DNA from 3 places in the Bacillus sp. CZDM1 genome. Region 2 is predicted to be linked to each of the others. Evidence: riboswitches for the same ligand, from Rfam matches in the RefSeq annotation. Region 2 holds a riboswitch; each other region holds the start of a gene.
The links. A riboswitch is a leader RNA that binds a small molecule or an ion and turns the genes downstream of it on or off. The one in region 2 is predicted to bind thiamine pyrophosphate.
Positions count from the first base shown of each region.

Region 1: another riboswitch for thiamine pyrophosphate. It lies ahead of thiT (energy-coupled thiamine transporter ThiT); the one in region 2 lies ahead of thiM (hydroxyethylthiazole kinase).
Region 3: another riboswitch for thiamine pyrophosphate. It lies ahead of tenA (thiaminase II); the one in region 2 lies ahead of thiM (hydroxyethylthiazole kinase).

Region 1 is NZ_JBUESO010000008.1:86,941-93,272, reverse strand. It holds gene ACY3XC_RS18485 (transglycosylase domain-containing protein) at 1-919, opposite strand, end outside; gene ACY3XC_RS18480 (helix-turn-helix transcriptional regulator) at 1,030-1,485, opposite strand; gene ACY3XC_RS18475 (FeoB-associated Cys-rich membrane protein) at 1,589-1,753, opposite strand; gene feoB (ferrous iron transport protein B) at 1,771-3,777, opposite strand; gene ACY3XC_RS18465 (FeoA family protein) at 3,777-4,001, opposite strand; gene thiT (energy-coupled thiamine transporter ThiT) at 4,138-4,710, opposite strand; TPP riboswitch at 4,839-4,945, opposite strand; gene ACY3XC_RS18455 (histidine kinase N-terminal domain-containing protein) at 5,066-6,199, shown strand.
Region 2 is NZ_JBUESO010000002.1:549,756-556,087, forward strand. It holds gene thiD (bifunctional hydroxymethylpyrimidine kinase/phosphomethylpyrimidine kinase) at 1-568, opposite strand, end outside; gene thiM (hydroxyethylthiazole kinase) at 587-1,396, opposite strand; TPP riboswitch at 1,511-1,621, opposite strand; gene ACY3XC_RS07185 (hypothetical protein) at 2,072-2,656, opposite strand; gene ACY3XC_RS07190 (RCC1 domain-containing protein) at 2,874-3,770, opposite strand; gene ACY3XC_RS07195 (Lrp/AsnC family transcriptional regulator) at 4,323-4,739, opposite strand; gene ACY3XC_RS07200 (MBL fold metallo-hydrolase) at 4,869-5,639, shown strand; gene ACY3XC_RS07205 (MFS transporter) at 5,664-6,332, shown strand, end outside.
Region 3 is NZ_JBUESO010000006.1:9,968-16,299, reverse strand. It holds gene ACY3XC_RS14950 (amidohydrolase) at 1-1,045, shown strand, start outside; gene ACY3XC_RS14945 (YfcC family protein) at 1,107-2,519, shown strand; TPP riboswitch at 2,952-3,060, shown strand; gene tenA (thiaminase II) at 3,253-3,951, shown strand; gene ACY3XC_RS14935 (ECF transporter S component) at 4,019-4,600, shown strand; gene ACY3XC_RS14930 (ABC transporter ATP-binding protein) at 4,615-6,078, shown strand; gene ACY3XC_RS14925 (energy-coupling factor transporter transmembrane component T family protein) at 6,062-6,332, shown strand, end outside.

The DNA.
Region 1 (6,332 bases), on a different contig from region 2:
TAGCATTCTGCATAGTAGAATCAAGCTCAGTGTAAATCTGATATCCGCCAGTTAATAATTCATCCTGTGATAAATGATATACATTAATCGCCTCTTCAAAGACTTGGTCAACATAGTGAGGATACTTCCCTCGGAACGGGTCTCCTCCTTTATCATTTAATATTACTTTTTCATTCATGGCTTGTTCATACTGCTGATTCGTTATATATCCTTGCTTCTTCATTTGTGCTAAAACAAGATTTCTCCTTTGTGTTGCTTTTTCTAAGTGGTGATAGGGATTTAAAGCAGAAGGTGCTTTAATCAAGCCTGCCAGCAATGCCGATTCGCTAATGGACAGATCCTTGACATCTTTTCCAAAGTAATTTCGTGCTGCATGCTTTATCCCCCAAGCACCATCACCAAAATATATCTGATTTAAATACATTTGAAGGATTTCCTGTTTGCTGTATTGTCGCTCAATTTGCATGGCAAGGAATACCTCATCTACTTTTCTCTTTAACGTTTTTTGAGAGGTAAGCAGTGTGTTTTTCGTTAATTGCTGGGTAATGGTACTGCCGCCTTCTACCATACCACGAGCTTTGATATCCCTTATCAGTGCTCTTGTAATACCAATATAATCGACGCCATGATGCTCGTAGAATCGGTGGTCCTCTATGGCAATGACGGCATTCTTCAAAGAGTCAGGTACCTGATTGATAGGGACACCTTCATTTTTATTTGCTGAAACTTTACTTGCAACCTCTCCATTCAAATCATAAAATACAGTTGCCTGGGGAAGCTCATTCCTTAGTGAAGAAATATCCGCATCCATTGAATATGCATATACGATACCTAAAAAGCCTAAAACTAAAAGCGAAAACGAGAGAACCATTAGTTGGTTCATATGCCATCGCTTCCAATTATTCACTACCTTTTTCATGGTTCCTCCTTATAAATATAAGCACAAATGAAGGTCATCATTTTCTTTTTCCCAAGAAAGGGTAAAATTATCCAAAAAAAAGCATTCGAAAAAAATTCGAATGCTTTTCTTTAATCGTTCTTTGTTAATTCTTTAAATCGTATTTTTGATTGTTTTTCATCAAAGCTGCTGTATACCCGATAATGTTTGTCATCCAATATTCGGAAATGCTTGCTAAGAATATTCTGTTGAAGGATGAATCCGTTTTTCCTTGAGACCTCACGCCACCAAATTCGGCCTCCAAACGTTTTCATTTTCCGATAATCAATGCCTTCGCGAGCAACAGTCTCCAAAACTTCAAGCGGTTCATTTCCAAATAGAAATTGGACCGTTTCTGTCTCCCTGAATAAAGCACATACAGTAACAACAGTAGACCAGCCTGCAAGGACCCTTCCTTTTTCGACCTGTACTAGGGTTTTCTTTGACACTCCAATGATTTCCGCCATTTTATCCTGGGTATAGCCTGCTTCTGTACGAATCAATCGCAATTTATCTGAAACTAGCATAATGATTTCTTCCCTATTCATGCTAAGACCTTCTTTCAAAAACCTACTAGTGTAATTTTACACAAGTTGCCTTATTTTTAAAAGAAAAAACTGCTATCGTTTAAATGATAGCAGTTTTAGCGTTTTATTTAGAAGGAATCCCACATTGACTTTGAGTAGAACAGGACTTTTCAAGATCACATGCTGCACATTTTCCTTTTTTTGATTTATTAATAAACTTCACTAATGCCCATGCCGCATAACCAAAAATTGCAGCGCCTATTATGAAACTACCTATATTTGCTATCATACGGAACACCTACCTAATTAGACTAATCCAAACAGTTTACCGCCTTGATAAATGACCAAACACAAAACATATGCAATAAATAGTGCGTAAAGGATAGAAAATGCAGTCCATTTCTTTGAACCTGTTTCTTTATAAATGGTTGCAGCAGTGGCTAAACATGGTATATATAATAGTATAAAAACCATAAAGCTATAGGCAGCCAGCGGTGTGTAAAAATCACTCAATAAACCTTGCAGACTCGCGTTTTCTGGAACAAAGTAAATAATATTCATGGTTGAAATAATTGCTTCTTTTGCTAAGAATCCTGTTATTAAAGATGCGGCAGCCTGCCAAGTACCAAATCCTATTGGCTCTAAAACATGAGCAAACAAATTACCTATTGCAGCTAAAAAGCTGTCATCCATATCCACTTTTAATCCATTCGGGCCTGAATATGATAATAGCCAAATGAAAACGGAGCCTGCAAAGATAAACGTTCCTGCCTTTCTAACAAAACCTTTGCCCTTATCCCAGGTACTTCTCCAAAGCGATTGAACTTGAGGAAGACGATATGGCGGCAGCTCTATAACGAATAAAGATATTTCTGATTTTAATAATGTTTTAGTAAATATTTTTGCTAGTAGTAACGCGACAACGATTCCTAGAACATAAAGACTTAATACCACTAGTGCTTTATGACCCACAAAAAATGCTCCAACAAATAACGCATAAACCGGTAAGCGTGCTGAGCATGACATTAGTGGTGTCAATAATATGGTCATTAGTCTCTCTCTTGGTGTTTCTATCGTTCTTGCAGCCATAATTCCAGGAACATTACAGCCAAATCCAATCATCATTGGAATAAATGCCTTTCCATTTAGTCCAACAGACTCCATAATCCGGTCCATTACGAGGGCAACCCTAGCCATGTACCCAGAATCCTCTAACAGGGAAATAAAAAAGAAGAGAATAAATATCTGTGGAACAAATACCAGTACCCCGCCGACACCAGCAATCAGTCCTTCAATAATCAATGCATGGATAAAGTCTGAAGCATGAATAACACCAAGGAATTTTTCGAAGCCTGTGGTCACTGGTCCTGTTAATATCCCGTCCAAAATATCAGATAATGGAGTACCCAGCCAATCAAAGGTCAGCATAAACATCAAATACATACATATTAGGAAGATTGGCATTCCTAAATAGCGATTGGTTACGATGGCGTCAATTCTTTCAGACAAAGGTACAATGGTACTCCCCTTTTGAACAGATGCCTCTACTATTTTTTCTATAACTTCTTTTCTCTTCAGATAAATATAGTTTGCCAGCGATTTAACATGACTCTTTTCTTGTTTTACGACTGATTCCAAATTTGAAACAAGTGATACTAGTATACTAGGTTCTACAAGGTCAGAAAGATAATGATTTACGTATTCATTCCCCTCAAATAGTTGTATGGCGAGCCATCTCGGTGAATGCTCTGTTTTTCCTATTAGCTCCATACTTAATTTGGTTATACCGTCCTCGATTGCTTTTCCATAGTAAACATGTTTTTTTACCTTTGAATGATCTGTACTTGTTGAGATAACTTCTATTAAAGTGTCGCAGCCTTTACCACTTCTTGCCACAACAGGTACAACGGGTACACCTAAAATCTGGGATAACTTATCTGTATCTATATTAATGCCGCGATTATTCGCGACGTCAATCATATTCAAACCAATCAAGGCAGGTTTCTCATATTCGAGAAGCTGCAAGGTCAAATGCAAATTTCGTTCTAATTGAGAAGCATCGAGAATATTTAACAGTCTATCAACTTGTTCCTCTAGAAAGTAAGTGGTAACGACTCCTTCATCCTCTGATAATGGATTCAAGGAATATATTCCAGGCAAATCAATTAATTTTCCTATATGATTCTTGAAAACCCCGACTTTCTTTTCAACTGTAACACCGCTCCAGTTGCCCACATACTCATAGGATCCTGTAAGATTATTAAACAATGAGGTTTTACCTGTATTTGGGTTTCCAATAAGGGCAATTTCCATTACACTCTCTCCACTTCTATTAAACACGCTTCTTTGCGACGGAGTCCTACACACTGTCCACAAGACTCAATCATGACTGGCCCGCCAAAAGGCATAACACATTTTACACAAACTTCAGATCCTTCTGTTATTCCAAGGTCCAATAACCTTCTTTGGACTAGGCGTCCAACCTTTGAAATATTAATTATTTTCCCTTTTTCTCCTATTTTAAAAGAACCGAACATCCTTATCACCCTATCGTATTTTAATTGAGAATGATTATCTTTATTTATAACCTCATTTTACCATTGAAAAACAGATCATTCTGTGACAAAAATTTGAAAAAAAATAGAAAAGTCACAGACTTTTCTATTTTTCAACTTATATCATTTTTTTGGGTGCTGCACTAATGACAAGGATTACAAGGACTGCGCTTACGATAAAGCTTGGAAGCATATATGTTCCATTGTAAACAAAGGAATAAACAGCAACTGGCTGACCAGCAGGTGCATATTCACCAAAGAATACGATACCCGAATACACATGAGCAAGATAACGCAAGGCACTTCCTAAAAACGTTCCTAAAAGAACAAATGTAACCCAATTTCTTGTATTATTCTTAAGAGAAGTCTTCACCTGTGAAGCAAAAATTCCAGCTAAACCAACCACTGAAAAAGCAATTCCATAATCAATAATTCCTTGAAGAAGGGTATAAATTTGAGAAAAGCCAAGGATGAATTGAAGTAAACCCAATAAAAATCCGGACAAGATTCCTCCTTTTATTCCCCAACGAAATGACATTAGGAAAATCGGAATCATCGCGATTGAAATCGAACCTCCTTGTGGCCATATCTTTAATGACAATAGCCCCGAAACAAGATCCAATAAATAAGCAAGTGCAGAAAACACGGCCACTTCAACTAAAAATAATGTGTTATTTCGTTTTTTTCCCATACATGTTCCCCCTATAGTTTGTAAATTGGAGAACGTTCGACAGGTATAACTCCTAAGAATTAATATGGCGCCTTAAAAACAAAAAAACAATGCAGGACAGTTAGGATTGTCTGCATTGTTAGCTTTTAATAGTTGGCAAACCACATCCCTACGCTAGCGTTAACTAACAGGTTCGTAGGGTCAGAACTCGAACGTTCACTCTCAGCCGCCATAAGCAGCTCCCCCTGTGGAAATATTTAATTGATTTCATAAACGAATATACTATTTTTATAGAACTTTTACAAGGAAAAACTTCCATACATGGTATAATAATAAATAACTAGTCAGTTTGACATGTCCTAGGAGGAAAACTGTGATGTTATCTGAAGTACAAACGGAATTAATAGCCTTTTTTGATGAGAATAAAGAAAGTTTAGTACGTGAGTGGGAAAAGTCAATTGTCATTTCTAACGGGGATCCCTATAAAGAAAAAATACGTGAAAATGGAATTGCTTTATTTAATGTTATCCTAACTATGCATACAATGAGTGAGGAAGAGCTATTAGAGATTATCAAAAAATATGCTCTTGAAATTTCTGAGGAAAGAGCTCTTGCGAATATTAATATTGGTGACTTTGTTTATAATGTTAATCTTGGCAGAAGTGTGTTCTACAGTTATCTACACAGGGCTGGTCTTCAGTGGGAAGACCTTCAGGAATCGATTAATAAGATAAATTATACTTTTGATAAATTTCTATATTATGCGGTTACACACTATACAGAAGCTAAAAACAAAATCATTGAAGAAAAAACAATGTTTATTGATTCAACTCATCAGGACCGATTAACACTTCTTGGCCAAATGACATCTAGTTTTATTCATGAATTTCGAAACCCTCTAACATCGATTCAAGGGTTTGTTCAGCTGCTTAAGGCTGACCATCCTAATATGAAATATTTAGAGATTATTTCCAGTGAGTTAGAACAGTTGAATTTCCGGATTTCGCAATTTTTACTTCTATCTAAAAAAGAACTAATTGGAAAAGAAAAAGAACAGTTTCATCTAAATAAATTGATTGATGAAGTCTTAAATTTCTTATATCCCAGTATTTTAGATGGTAAAGTAAAAATAAAGAAAGAAATCGTCGATGAGATCACACTTTATGGATATGCGGATGAAATGCGGCAAGTACTCATCAATATTATATTTAATGCGATTGACGTGTTAAATCATCACAGAATCTCTAATCCAATTATTGAGATTAAAAGTCATATAGAGAATCATACACATGTTATTTTCTCCATTTCCAATAATGGTCCAATGATTCCTTCAGAATTAAGTAAAACAATATTCGAGCCATTCTTTACAACCAAAAAACTCGGTACTGGTCTTGGGCTTTTCGTTTGTAAAGAAATCATTGAAAAACATAAGGGTGATTTAACCTGTATTTCAACTCCAGAATTAACTGTTTTTACACTTAAATTACCTCTTGCTGCGTCTCCTATGTAGGAGACGTTTATTTCTAATTATTTTTTGAAAATTTATAATTTTACAATTCATATAGACAAGACTTTTTTCATAAAATGTTGATACCAACTAATATACTAACTAGAACGTTTGACTGTACAGTTGTAATTTACTA
Region 2 (6,332 bases):
CATCAAACAATAAATCAGTCGATTCGTTCTGGTCTTCATCATGCCCGCCTTTGATAACCACATTCTTAACCCCTAGATTATAAAGTTTTTGAGCCGCTTCTCTCTTATCTTCCTCGGTACGAATGGAAAGATCGGTCAGAACTTCTGCCTCAGGAATATTCGGTGTAATCACCATCGCAAGTGGTAACAAATATTGTTTCAAGGCCGAAATGGCCTCGATTTGTAGCAGCGACGCGCCGCCCTTCGCAATCATAACAGGATCCACCACTACATTATTCCACTTATAGTAGTTGATTTTTTCTGAAACAGCTTTAATGATTTCAGCGTTAAACAGCATTCCTGTTTTAAGAGCATCCGTACCAATATCTTCCCCAATCGATTGTATTTGTTGAATGACTGCCTCAGGTGTCATCGGAAAGACAGCTTGGACCCCTAACGTATTTTGGGCCGTTACAGCTGTTAGAGCAGACATACCGAAAACCTCTAGCTCTTGAAACGTCTTTAAATCTGCCTGAATTCCTGCACCGCCGCCACTGTCTGAACCCGCAATGGTTAATACCTTTTTCATTTTGCTCACTCCTATCCCTTATAACTTTTTAAATGCAGCGAATTGATGAATATCTTCTGAAGAAACCTGTGCGAGTTGATTTAAGAATTCGATTTGGAAACTGCCTGGTCCTAAGTCACCCGCCTTTTCTACTGCTTTTTCCGCAGCAATGCCATAAAAGGTAACCGCAGATAATCCTGCGAGTAAAAGATTCCTTTCCACAGCTGCGAATGCTCCGATGACAGAGGTTAACAAACAGCCGGTACCGGTCACTTTTGTTAACAGCGGATGCCCATTAGAAACCAGATAGGTCGTCTCGCCGTCTGTCAGTACATCCTCTTTTCCTGTTATCACGACAATCGTATTCAGCTTTTTTGCAGCCAATAAGGCTAAATCCAGACTATTTCCTTGTTGCTGTTCACTAGCATCTACGCCCTTGATTTCCGTCTTTGCTCCTAGGACATTGGCAATTTCTGCGGCATTTCCGCGCAATACAGAGATGTTCACCTCGTTGAGTATCCTTTGCGCCATTTCCGTTCGGAAACGAGTAGCACCTGCTCCAACCGGGTCAAAGATAACCGGAATTCCTAGCTCGTTTGCTTTTTTTCCGGCGAGTATCATCGAGCCGACCACTTCCTTGTTTAATGTCCCGATATTCAGGACAAGGGCACGAGCGATAGATACCATATCCGCTACCTCTTCTGGAGCATAAGCCATAACCGGAGATGCCCCAAGGGAAAGGAGCCCATTGGCTGTAAAGTTTGTCACAACAACATTCGTAATATTATGTACAAGCGGGTTTTCCTCTCTGACTCTTTGTAAAATGAAACTTAAATCGCTGCTATTCATTGCAGTACCTCCTCCTTATGAATCCTTGTTAAAAATGTTCCTATCATTCTTTTAAACACAAAAAAGCCAGATCCATGATAATTGGACCTGGCTTAAATAGTTAGAGAAAAAGGTAATTTCACTTGGCTACTTTCCTACGCTGGTATTATCCAGATCAGGTCCAAAGGGTCTAAAACTTACCGTTTTTATCTCAGCCCGTACGACAGGGCACCCCTAGTAATGAAAAAATCTTATACAATTAGTTTCTATGATAGTCTTCTGGTTTCAGAATGTAAAGTATTTTTCACCAATACGATTATGAAGCGAGACTTCTATCGGGCTTAGCTGTCAATTGCAGCGCTGTTATGAATACTACGCTGGTCGATAAAAAGCGGCTGATTCCCGCATCTAGGATCAAGAGGTCTGCACTGCGGTCTGGGATCTGGTTGGATTTTGCACCCAAGCTGATAAATAAGCGGAGAATTTCCCCTTAATAGGTAATAATTATCAAAAAAGACTTAAATAGACGGAGAGATTCCGTCTATTAGCCCAAAAAATACGAAAAAGGTAGATTTTGCTTTGTTTAGACGGAAAAACTCCGTTTATTTATCCCGAAACGAGCTCCATTTTGCATTTAACCGGAAAATCTCCGCTTATTTTCCTTTTGCTTGTTACCGGGTGGTGCCAGCACAAACTTTATTGGACCATTTCATTTGAGTTTATTTCTTTTAACATGAGACCGGAATAAGCTTTACAAAATTGCATGACAGTTTCCACGACTACATCAGAAGCATACTCCATAAGGTTGCTCATAAAGTCCTTGTTATTCGGATGCAGGAAGGTTCCGATAAAATCTATAACCATATCGTTAACAAGCTTGCTTTCACAGTAAACCAATTCACCATGAGCTGCTTGCTCTTCAAGCGTTGAACCCTTATAGACAAGTTCCTTAAAACGAGGCATATTTTCAACCAAGAAATTAGTCTCATTTACTAGTTTAGGAACCTCTAACATGGCTTGTTGAAAGTTTTCCTGGGTCATAAACTTTTCTTCTTCCACACAGACCTTTAATAAAGAAAGTGCACGATTGGTGTTTTCGAATAGAAATGTTACGTTTCTTAAGAGCGACTCTAGGTATACTTCCTGTGATCCTGCGTTATGTCTCATTTCGTCTAATACTTGTTTAAGTCTGCTAGTAAGCTCATCCTTTTGCCAATGTGGCTGCTTAATCACAGCACCCAAAACCCCTGCGGTATGTTTGTTTAACAATTCTTTTGACAATATTTTTCTCTCCTAAATCATCATATAGTTATGCTTGTACTTTCAGATGTACTAATTATAACATCCAAGTGACCATGGGGAAGGTTCTTATGGTCTTTTTTGCATTTAATATTATAAGGTTTGCCACTGGATAGGGTTTAACCTTGGAGAACATTAAATTCAACAAAAATGTATCTTTTCCTTTGGATTATTTAAAAATGTAAGAAATTTCAGGGATTTAATTTCCGGGGAGTTGGATGCCACTCCAGCTACTTACATCACATTGGCCATATTCATTATCACCCACAGCAACCACCATACCGTCTGACTTAAGCCCGACAGTGTGGGCACAGCCTGCCGCGATCGCCACAATATCATGCCAATCCCCTACATTACATTGATCATACTTATTCCAACCCACAGCTACCACGGTACCGTCCGATTTAAGGCCGATGGTATGATTACTACCCGCTGCCATCGCCACAATATCGCGCCAGCTACTTACATTACATTGGCCATGTTTATTCAATCCCACAGCACACACCGTTCCATCTGATTTAAGACCAATGGTATGAAGGTAACCCGCCGCAATCGCCACGATAGTGGACCAGCCACTTACATTGCATTGGCGATACCGATTATTCCCCGCGGCAATTACCGTACCATCCAATTTAAGACCGAGAGTATGCCAGTCGCCCGCAGCGACCGCCATAATATCCTGCCAGCTGCTTACATTGCATTCACCATCATTATTTCGTCCAACCGCCACTACCGTGCCATTCGATTTAAGCCCAATGGTATGAGCCCAGCCCGCCGCTATCGCTACAATATCGCGCCAATCGTTTACATCGCATTGGCCATGCTTATTCCACCCCACAGCCGCCACTGTCCTGTTAGATCTAAGACCAATGGTATGAGTATTACCTGTATTCTTTGCCATATGAACATTACCTACTACGACCGCCACAATTTCGCGCCAGCCTCTTACATCACATTGACCAAATTTATTATCACCAACAGCAACCACCTTACCGTCTGACTTAAGCCCAACTGTATGTCGACGCCCCGCCGCTATGGTTCCTTTTCGGTCCCATTTCACCTTTAACAACGTCTCATTCGGTGGTATAAAATCCATAGTTTTACCTCCATGAATTAAATCATTCCTGTAATTTCCTGACGATTATATGTAACATTCCGATTGCTCCGCAAATCTAAGCAACCATATGTTTATGTGAAAAATAAACCGTTTCTAGTTGTCATTTTAGGTGTTTATTCTATATATCTAGCCAAATTGAGTAAGACTTCTTTTATAATAATATTATCTACATTTTATCCTTTTTAGTAGTTTAAGTATGATTCCATGTAAATTCGTAAAATCTCTGCCATGTTTATTACCAGCAGTTGCAAAGAAATTTACTACTTACCAATAGAAAACGCCAACGATTTTGAAGTAAAAAGCCTAAATCCTTCTTATTTTTATCGAGGATTTAGGCTTTTGGTTTTCCGCAATCACGCTGATTGTGGAATATCATTTTCTATTGAATAGTATCGTTGTTCTGCGCAGTAAATGGCTCAGTTTGTTTTTCATCCTTCTCTATCAACGTAAGCACCCATTTAAGTTGGATTTTTCACACTCAAAATTGTTCACCTTTTTTGAAGGAAAGAACCAACCATATAGTGACTTCAACTATCCCATTTTATTTATAACAATGGACAATTTATAGTTTGCATATTTGTTTAAGTCTAGCAAAAATTGATCTAATAGTTCGTTGGATGGAAATCTAGATTCAAGTATATAACAACCATCCCCGCTTATTTTGTAGTTATTTATTATGTATCTATCTTGTGTTTTTATAAATGAAAGATAAGGTTGATGATTAGTGCTTTGAGTAATGATCGTAATAAAAGCATATATATAACACCCTAATTTACATTGGTTAACTTTAATCGTATAACCTTCAATCACTCCATTATCTTCTAATTTTGCAACTCTTGCTGAAGTAGCCGGTCCTGATAAATGGATTTTCTCGCTCAATTCTTTCATAGTAATCCGACTGTTCTTGGATAGTTCATCTAGGATCTGCTTATCCGTGTTATCTAACATTTGTTTAACTCCTTTAATAATAAAGTAAAATAGCCAAAAGACCTTATTTAATCTATGTATCCGTCAATAGGACATGTTTTAAACTATACATTGTTCAATCAAAACTTTAAACAAAAGGAGTAAATATATATGAATATAAAACAAGTTCGAAATGCAACGATCATTGTTGAATATGCAGGGAAAAGGTTTTTAATCGATCCGATGTTAGCTGAAAAAGGAGCTTACCCTCCAATGCCAAATCCAGCTTCAAATGCACCAGATGGCGACAAAAGTATCCCTTTAGTTAGCTTACCAATATCCATTGAAAATATTATTGACGTAGATGCAGTCATCGTAACTCACCTGCATGATGATCATTGGGATGATGCAGCTAAAGAATTATTGCCAAAAGAAATTAAAATATTTTCCCAAAATGAAGCTGATGCCATTGGAATTCGAAACGCTGGTTTTCAAAATGTAGAGGCTTTACAAGATGATACAGTCTTTGAGGGTATCCAATTAATTAAAACAAAAGGCGAGCACGGAAGAGGCGAAATCTTAAAGCTTGCTGGTCTAGTTTGTGGCGTCGTACTTAAACACCCAACCGAGAAAACATTATATATTGCTGGTGATACTGTGTGGTATGAAGGCGTAAAAGAAGAAATCGACACACATAAACCAGATGTCATTGTCGTCAATGCTGGAGATAATCAATTCATTCAAGGTGGTTCTCTAGTAATGGGGAAAGATGATATCTATGAAGTGTATAAAGCCGCTCCTGTCGCAAAAATTATTTCTGTTCACATGGAAGCTGTTAACCATTGGACATTATCAAGAAATGAATTAAAAGGTTTTATTCATAAAGAAGGAATCTCTTCCAATGTATTGGTTCCAGATGACGGAGAATCATACTTATTTTAAGATTATAGGAAGGGAAAGAGAATAATGGAACAAACTAGACCTGCACTTTGGACGAAGAATTTTATTATTCTTTCCTCAATCAATTTTTTCTTAACATTAATGTTCTTCCTATTAAATGCGACTATCGTCTTATATGCTATCGATGAATTTGATGCCACTGCAAGCAAAGGAGGGCTTGTAGCTGGTATTTTCATCATCGGTACTTTATTGGGTCGCTTAATAACTGGTTTGATTATGCAGTCAACCGGACCAAAAAGAATTTTAACGATCGGGTTGACCTTTTTCACATTAACTACATTGTTATACTTCATAGATTATGGGATTACTTTTCTTATACTGACCAGATTTATCCACGGTTTTACACTTGGTATAGCAAGTACAGTTATTGGTACAGTTGTTGTCTTCTCCCTTCCAGCCTCAAGGAAAGGAGAAGGAATCGGCTACTTTAGTATGGCTGCAACACTGGCAACGGGAATCGGGCCGTTCATTGGCCTCTATATGACTCAGCATAGCGGTTTTGATACGATTTTTAGCTTTTGTCTTCTATTAGGGATTGTTAGTTTAGCAACGGCCTTCTTCTATAATGCCCCTATACTAAAAAAGACAGAAACGAAACGTGTGAAGTTCGAATTTAAGCTATCTAGCTTCATCGAGCCAAGGGCACTTCCTATTTCTGTCATTATCCTGTTGCTT
Region 3 (6,332 bases), on a different contig from region 2:
ATCTTTTGAGCATTTGGAACTTTCGCGCCCTACAAAAACGAGTGTGATGGCACGTTTGATTGGTGCTCATCCCGGGAAAGTACTGGCAATCCGTGCTGATATTGATGCTTTGCCCATTCAAGAAGAGAATTCATTTTCGTATGGCTCGCAAAATCCCGGTGTTATGCACGCATGTGGTCATGATGGTCATACAGCCATATTGCTGGGAGCAGCCAAGATCCTGTCTGGATTACGGGAGCAAATAAGAGGTGAAGTTCGTTTCCTCTTCCAGCATGCCGAGGAGTTAGCACCGGGGGGGGCGGCTGAAATGGTTCGGGCTGGCGTAATGGAGGAAGTAGACCTGGTCATTGGTGCCCATCTCTGGACACCGCTGGAAACAGGGAAATTTGGTGTTTCCCCTGGTCCTGTTATGGCAGCGCCAGATACTTTTTCAATCACGATTAACGGTCATGGCGGGCATGCTGGACTTCCGCACCAAACGGTCGATGCTATTGCAGTCGGGGCGCAGGTTGTCACCAACCTGCAGCATATCGTATCCCGCAATTTGGATCCATTAGATAACGTAGTCCTTTCGATTACCAAATTTGCCAGTGGTTCAGCCATGAATATTATTTCAGGTTCAGTTGAAATTGCTGGAACAGTTCGCCTCTTTAACACCGAACTTCGACCAACCGTTACCCATTTAATGGAACGGATTGTAAAAGGTGTAACGGAAGCACATGGAGCTGACTATCAATTTTCGTACAATGAAGGTGCTGCCCCTGTTGTGAATGATGGGAAAGTCGCTGCTATCATTGAAGAGGTTGTATGTGAACTATGGGGAGAAGAAGCGTTGGTTAATATGAAACCGAATATGGGCGCTGAGGATTTCTCCGCTTTTCTAAAGGAAGCACCAGGAACTTATTTTTTCACAGGAACAGGTAATAGGGATAAAGGAACAGACTTCCCTCATCACCATCCTCGATTTAACATTGATGAAGACTCTTTATCTAACGGTGTTACTCTATTCGTTCATGCCGCTTTAAAGCTGCTGGGATCGTATTGAAAAAGAAATGCCCGTATTACTGTAAGAAAATATACTTTAAACCATGGGGAGTTGAATATGGATGAACCCTAATACAGAAAAGGTGAAAGCGATGAAAAGTAGAAAATGGGAAATGCCTGACACTTACGTTATTCTTTTTCTAGTCATGCTGCTGGCGGTTGCAGCAACTTATCTTACGCCGGCGGGAACATTTGAACGTGAGGTTGTAAATGGAGTTGAAAGGGTAGTACCTGACACATATAGTCAAGTTGATCGAAATCCGGCAGGTTTTATGGACATTTTTCTTGCCTTGCAATCTGGTATGGTTCAATCTGGCAGTTTAATTTTTCTCGTTCTTTTTGCAGGAGGGGCGTTTGAGATTGTGGAACGGTCTGGAGCCATTAGAGGAGGAATTCTTCGAGCCGTTAATAAAACACAAGGCAAAGAATTTTTGCTTATCGCTGTTGTTTCGATTTTGTTTGCATTAGGGGGAGCAATTGGTGCAGTTGCCAACTCCGTTATTCCGTTTGTAGCGATCGGAATGATTATCGCAAGGGCTCTTAGGCTTGATGCGATGGTGGCGGTAGCCATTACGTTTGGTGCAACATTTGCCGGTTTCAATGTAGGTTTTCTAAATCCTTATACGGTTGGAGTTGCTCAATCAATTGCCGGTCTTCCGTTATTTTCAGGAATGACGCTTCGAATTATCACGTTCGTTATTATTGTTGCAGTGACAATTTTATATACATGGAGATATGCCAAAAAAGTGTTGGCGGATCCCTCAAAAAGTTTAATTGGCGTGTTGGAAAGCTCCGGTGGTTCGAAAGAAGAATTACAAGCACCGTTTACTTCCCGACATAAAACAATTTTAAGTTTTGTAGGACTAGCGTTGGCATTCTTTGTCTATGCAACTATCGAATTTAAATGGAGTATTGATCATATGGCAGCGTTTTTTATTGTGATTGGGCTTGGTTCCGGTGTGATTGCGGGAATGAATTACAATAAAATCGCCGTCACCTTTTTAGAAGGATGCCAAAAACTTGTATATGGTGCGTTAATTATAGGTGTAGCTAGAGCTGTACTCATTATCATGGAAAATGCGAAGATTTTGGATACGGCTGTAAATGCCCTTGCAGCTCCATTAGAGAATATGCCTCCGGTATTGGCTGCACTGGGCATGTTTGCCGCAAACGCTGTTCTTAATTTTCTTGTCCCTTCGGGTAGTGGTCAAGCTATGATCGCCATGCCGATTTTATCCCCATTGGCAGACATGATTGGGATTACAAGGCAGGTTGCTGTACAAGCATTCCAATTTGGAGATGGCTTTACAAACAGTATTTTCCCAACATCAGGAACACTAATGGCGAGTCTAGCTGTCGCCGGTGTATCTTGGATAAAATGGGCAAAATGGATGCTCCCATTATTCATCATATGGTGTGGAATCGCTATTGTCATGCTCACAATCGCGGTACTTATCGGTTGGGGACCGATGTAGGCACGGTTAATCTGGGTGTTCATCCCGTCGAAATATCGGTGCCTGGTGTATTAGATAATACTATGACATTCTGGAACACCCCGTCGTTAATTGTAACAAGCAACTTTTATTGGCTATCTTTGAAGTATTCTAGAAGAAACCAAAACTTTTCCTCGACAAGAAATTCTCTTGAAATGAGGCTAAAGTTCGTTTTTCAAAAGGGTTCGCGGCACTTTTAATTAAACGTTTAGTTGAGAAGTATTAAATCGTTATTTGACGAAAGACTTAAGGATTTGAAAATATCGGTGTCACTCCCAAGGGTCTTGGGTTTTTGTTCGCTGGCTCTTACACAAAAAAACTCCCACAAAGCCTTGAATCAATTTTTACTGAATAAAATGTTTGACAATCTTGTGGATAGTGATAACATAATAATCTGAATACTAATTTCATAAAAAATACCACTAGGGGTGCCTTTTAAGAAGGCTGAGATTAAAGTGAAACTTTAAGACTCTTAGAACCTGATCTGGATCAAACCAGCGTAGGGAAGTGGTGTAACGGGAACTCCTTATGTTTCAATCACGTTCCGATACAACCACTTTCTTCCAACAGAAAGTGGTTTTTTTATTGGAAAAATACGTCCGCTGCCGGCAAACAAGGATGTATTTACAATCAATCTAACAAAGTATTAAATGTATGTTTTTGAAAACGACAATTAAACGTGAAAACTAAGCAATTAATTAAATGGAGGTATCGTATGTCTACATTTACTGAAATTCTACGAGATAAAGCAGCTCCGATATGGGATGCGAATCTAGAACACCCATTTGTTCAAGGAATTGCTAGTGGAAAATTAGATTTACAAAGTTTCCGCTATTACGTATTACAAGATTCCTATTATTTATCACACTTTGCTCGTGTTCAAGCGATTGGTGCTTCGAGAGCAGAAGATTTAAATACTACAGCAAGAATGGCTGCTCATGCGCAAGGCACTTCACAAGCAGAGTTAAGCTTACATGAGAAATTCATCAAACAACTGCACGTTACATCAGAGGAGCTTGCAAACTTCCAGCCTGCACCAACGGCTTATGCCTATACTTCCCATCTATATCGCGTTGGGGCATCTGGAAGTTTAGGAGAGATTATCGCCGCTATTCTACCATGCTACTGGATTTATTATGATATCGGTCAGCAGTTAAAAGGGGCGACACCGGATGAACCGATCTATCAGGAATGGATTGCGGCCTATGGTGGAGAATGGTTTGGCGAATTGGTTCAGGAGCAATTGGATCGTCTAGATGAGCTAGCAAAAACCGCTTCCGAAAAAGAAAAAAGTCGAATGATTGATCATTTCTTAATTAGCTGTCAATACGAATACTTATTCTGGGAAATGGCTTATACATTCGAAAAATGGCCCATTGAAGTGAATTCCCAAGAACAACTTAATATTAGCTAATAAGGGAAAGATCATGTTCGCAAAGGGGAATGAGTTCTCCCCTTTGCTAAAAAAGGAGAATGAAACAATGAAAAAAGGGTTAAAGTTAACGGACATTTTAGTAACCATCGTGATATCCATCGCATTTGGGATTGTTTACAAAATTTGGGGACCGCTTTATTACGCAGTAAAACCATTTGGATTACATATTGACCAGCTGATTTACGGAATGTGGTTTATTGCTGCGACCGTTGCGTTCTTAATCATACGCAAAGCTGGTGTGGCATTTCTTGCGGAAGTTGCGGCTTCTTCTGGAGAGTTTCTAATGGGGTCTGAATTTGGACTGGAGGTTCTTTTGTATGGTGTTGTACAGGGGTTGTTTGCTGAACTTGTCATAATGGCTTTTAGGTATAAGCGCTTTGATTTACTAGTTGTTAGCTTAGCTGGAATTGGTGCGGCAGTTGGGTCCCTATTTATGGATTACTACAAAGGATATATGGGTGATTTGTCAACATGGAACTTGATGCTGCTCATTGGTTTCAGGTTGATTGGGTCCGTTATCTTTACTGGGTTTATGGCATTTGGCATTGCGAAGGCACTAGAGGCTACAGGTGTTACCAATTTACTTCGTCCTGCTTCCAAAGAAGATTACGACGCCTTAAATCAATAATCAGGGGTGAAGACATGACAAATATAGCGATGGTCGAACAGCTTAGATTAAAGTTTCCGGGAGACGACAACCTGCTGTTCAAAGATTTATCCATTACCATTAAAAAAGGTGAGAAGGTCTTATTACTCGGACCTTCTGGATGCGGTAAGTCAACTCTTTTACAAACACTTTCAGGATTAATTCCAAAGTCTATAGAAGTACCGATCAAGTATAGAAATATTCACTATCCCGAATCCTGGGGCTATGTGTTCCAGGATCCGGATTCACAATTTTGTATGCCATATGTCGATGAAGAGCTTGCATTTGTATTAGAAAATCTTACTGTGCCAAGAGGTGAAATGCCTGATAGGATTGAAGAATTATTGTCCGCTGTCGGGCTGCGATTGGACCTCTATCATTCTTCTATCCAATCTCTATCTGGAGGCATGAAGCAGCGACTTGCGCTTGCATCCGTATTAGCACTCAATCCTGAATGTTTATTCTTAGATGAACCAACAGCGCTGATTGATGAAGAAGGCACGAAACAAATTTGGGATAGTGTAAAGAGTGTCGCTAAAGATAAAACGGTGATTATTGTCGAACACAAGATTGATCACATTTTGGATTTTATAGATCGTGTCATTGTTTTTAATTATGACGGGGTGATCATTGCAGATGATGATGTGAAAACCGTGTTTTCCTCTTATCGTAAACAACTACAAGAATATGGTATCTGGTACCCTGGGGTTTGGGATGATTACAAATTGTCTTTCGAATCGAATACTGGACACGGTTACAACCACTCGCTGATTTTAGAGGACTTTAAGGGGTACCGGAAAAAAGAAATAAAAGTTCAACTTGATCACGCTTCTGCTCAATCGGGGGAATGGATCACGGTGGTTGGTGATAATGGAGCAGGAAAAAGTACCTTGCTATTATCATTGATGCAGCTTCTGAAAACGTCGGGAACCTATGTATTGAATGGAGAAATTATACAGAATATCAAACAACTCCAAAAGGAAGCTTATTTTGTCTTTCAAAATCCTGAATATCAATTTGTCACAAACTCTGTTTATGAAGAAATCTCCTATGCTCTCACTGTGAAAAAGGAAGAACCCTCGATCATTAAAGAGAGGGTGGATGAGCTGTTAGCCATATTTGGATTATCAAAAAAACAGAACCACCATCCCTATCATCTTTCAATAGGGCAAAAACGCCGACTGAGTGTGGCGACTGCATTTGTAGAAAATCCAAAGCTTTTGCTCTTGGATGAGCCTACGTTTGGGCAGGATTCCAAGAATACATTCCATCTGCTTGAGTTGTTAGAGAGGGAACGGCAAAAAGGGTGCATCATCATCATGGTCACGCATGATTCGGAAATCGTTAAGCGTTTCGCGACAAGAGTTTGGGAGATTGATAACGGTAAGGTCGTCAAAGATTGGAAAAACGAACATGTACATCAGGGGAAGGACCAAGCAGCTTATGCACACTACATTTGATTTCAGAGAAACATGGCTTCATAAAATCAATCCAAGTCTGAAGCTCCTGACAATGATTTTCTTGTTTATCCTGGTGATTTTTATTCATAACCTTAATCAGATGATTCTTTTTACCATTGTGACAATGATCCTATTTGTATTTTTTACAGGTCATCCATATAAGCGAATTTTGCTATTCTCGATACCGTTCCTATTTATTTTCATCTCGACGACCACCTCGATGATCTTTTTTGGTAAAGGGGATACTACTATTT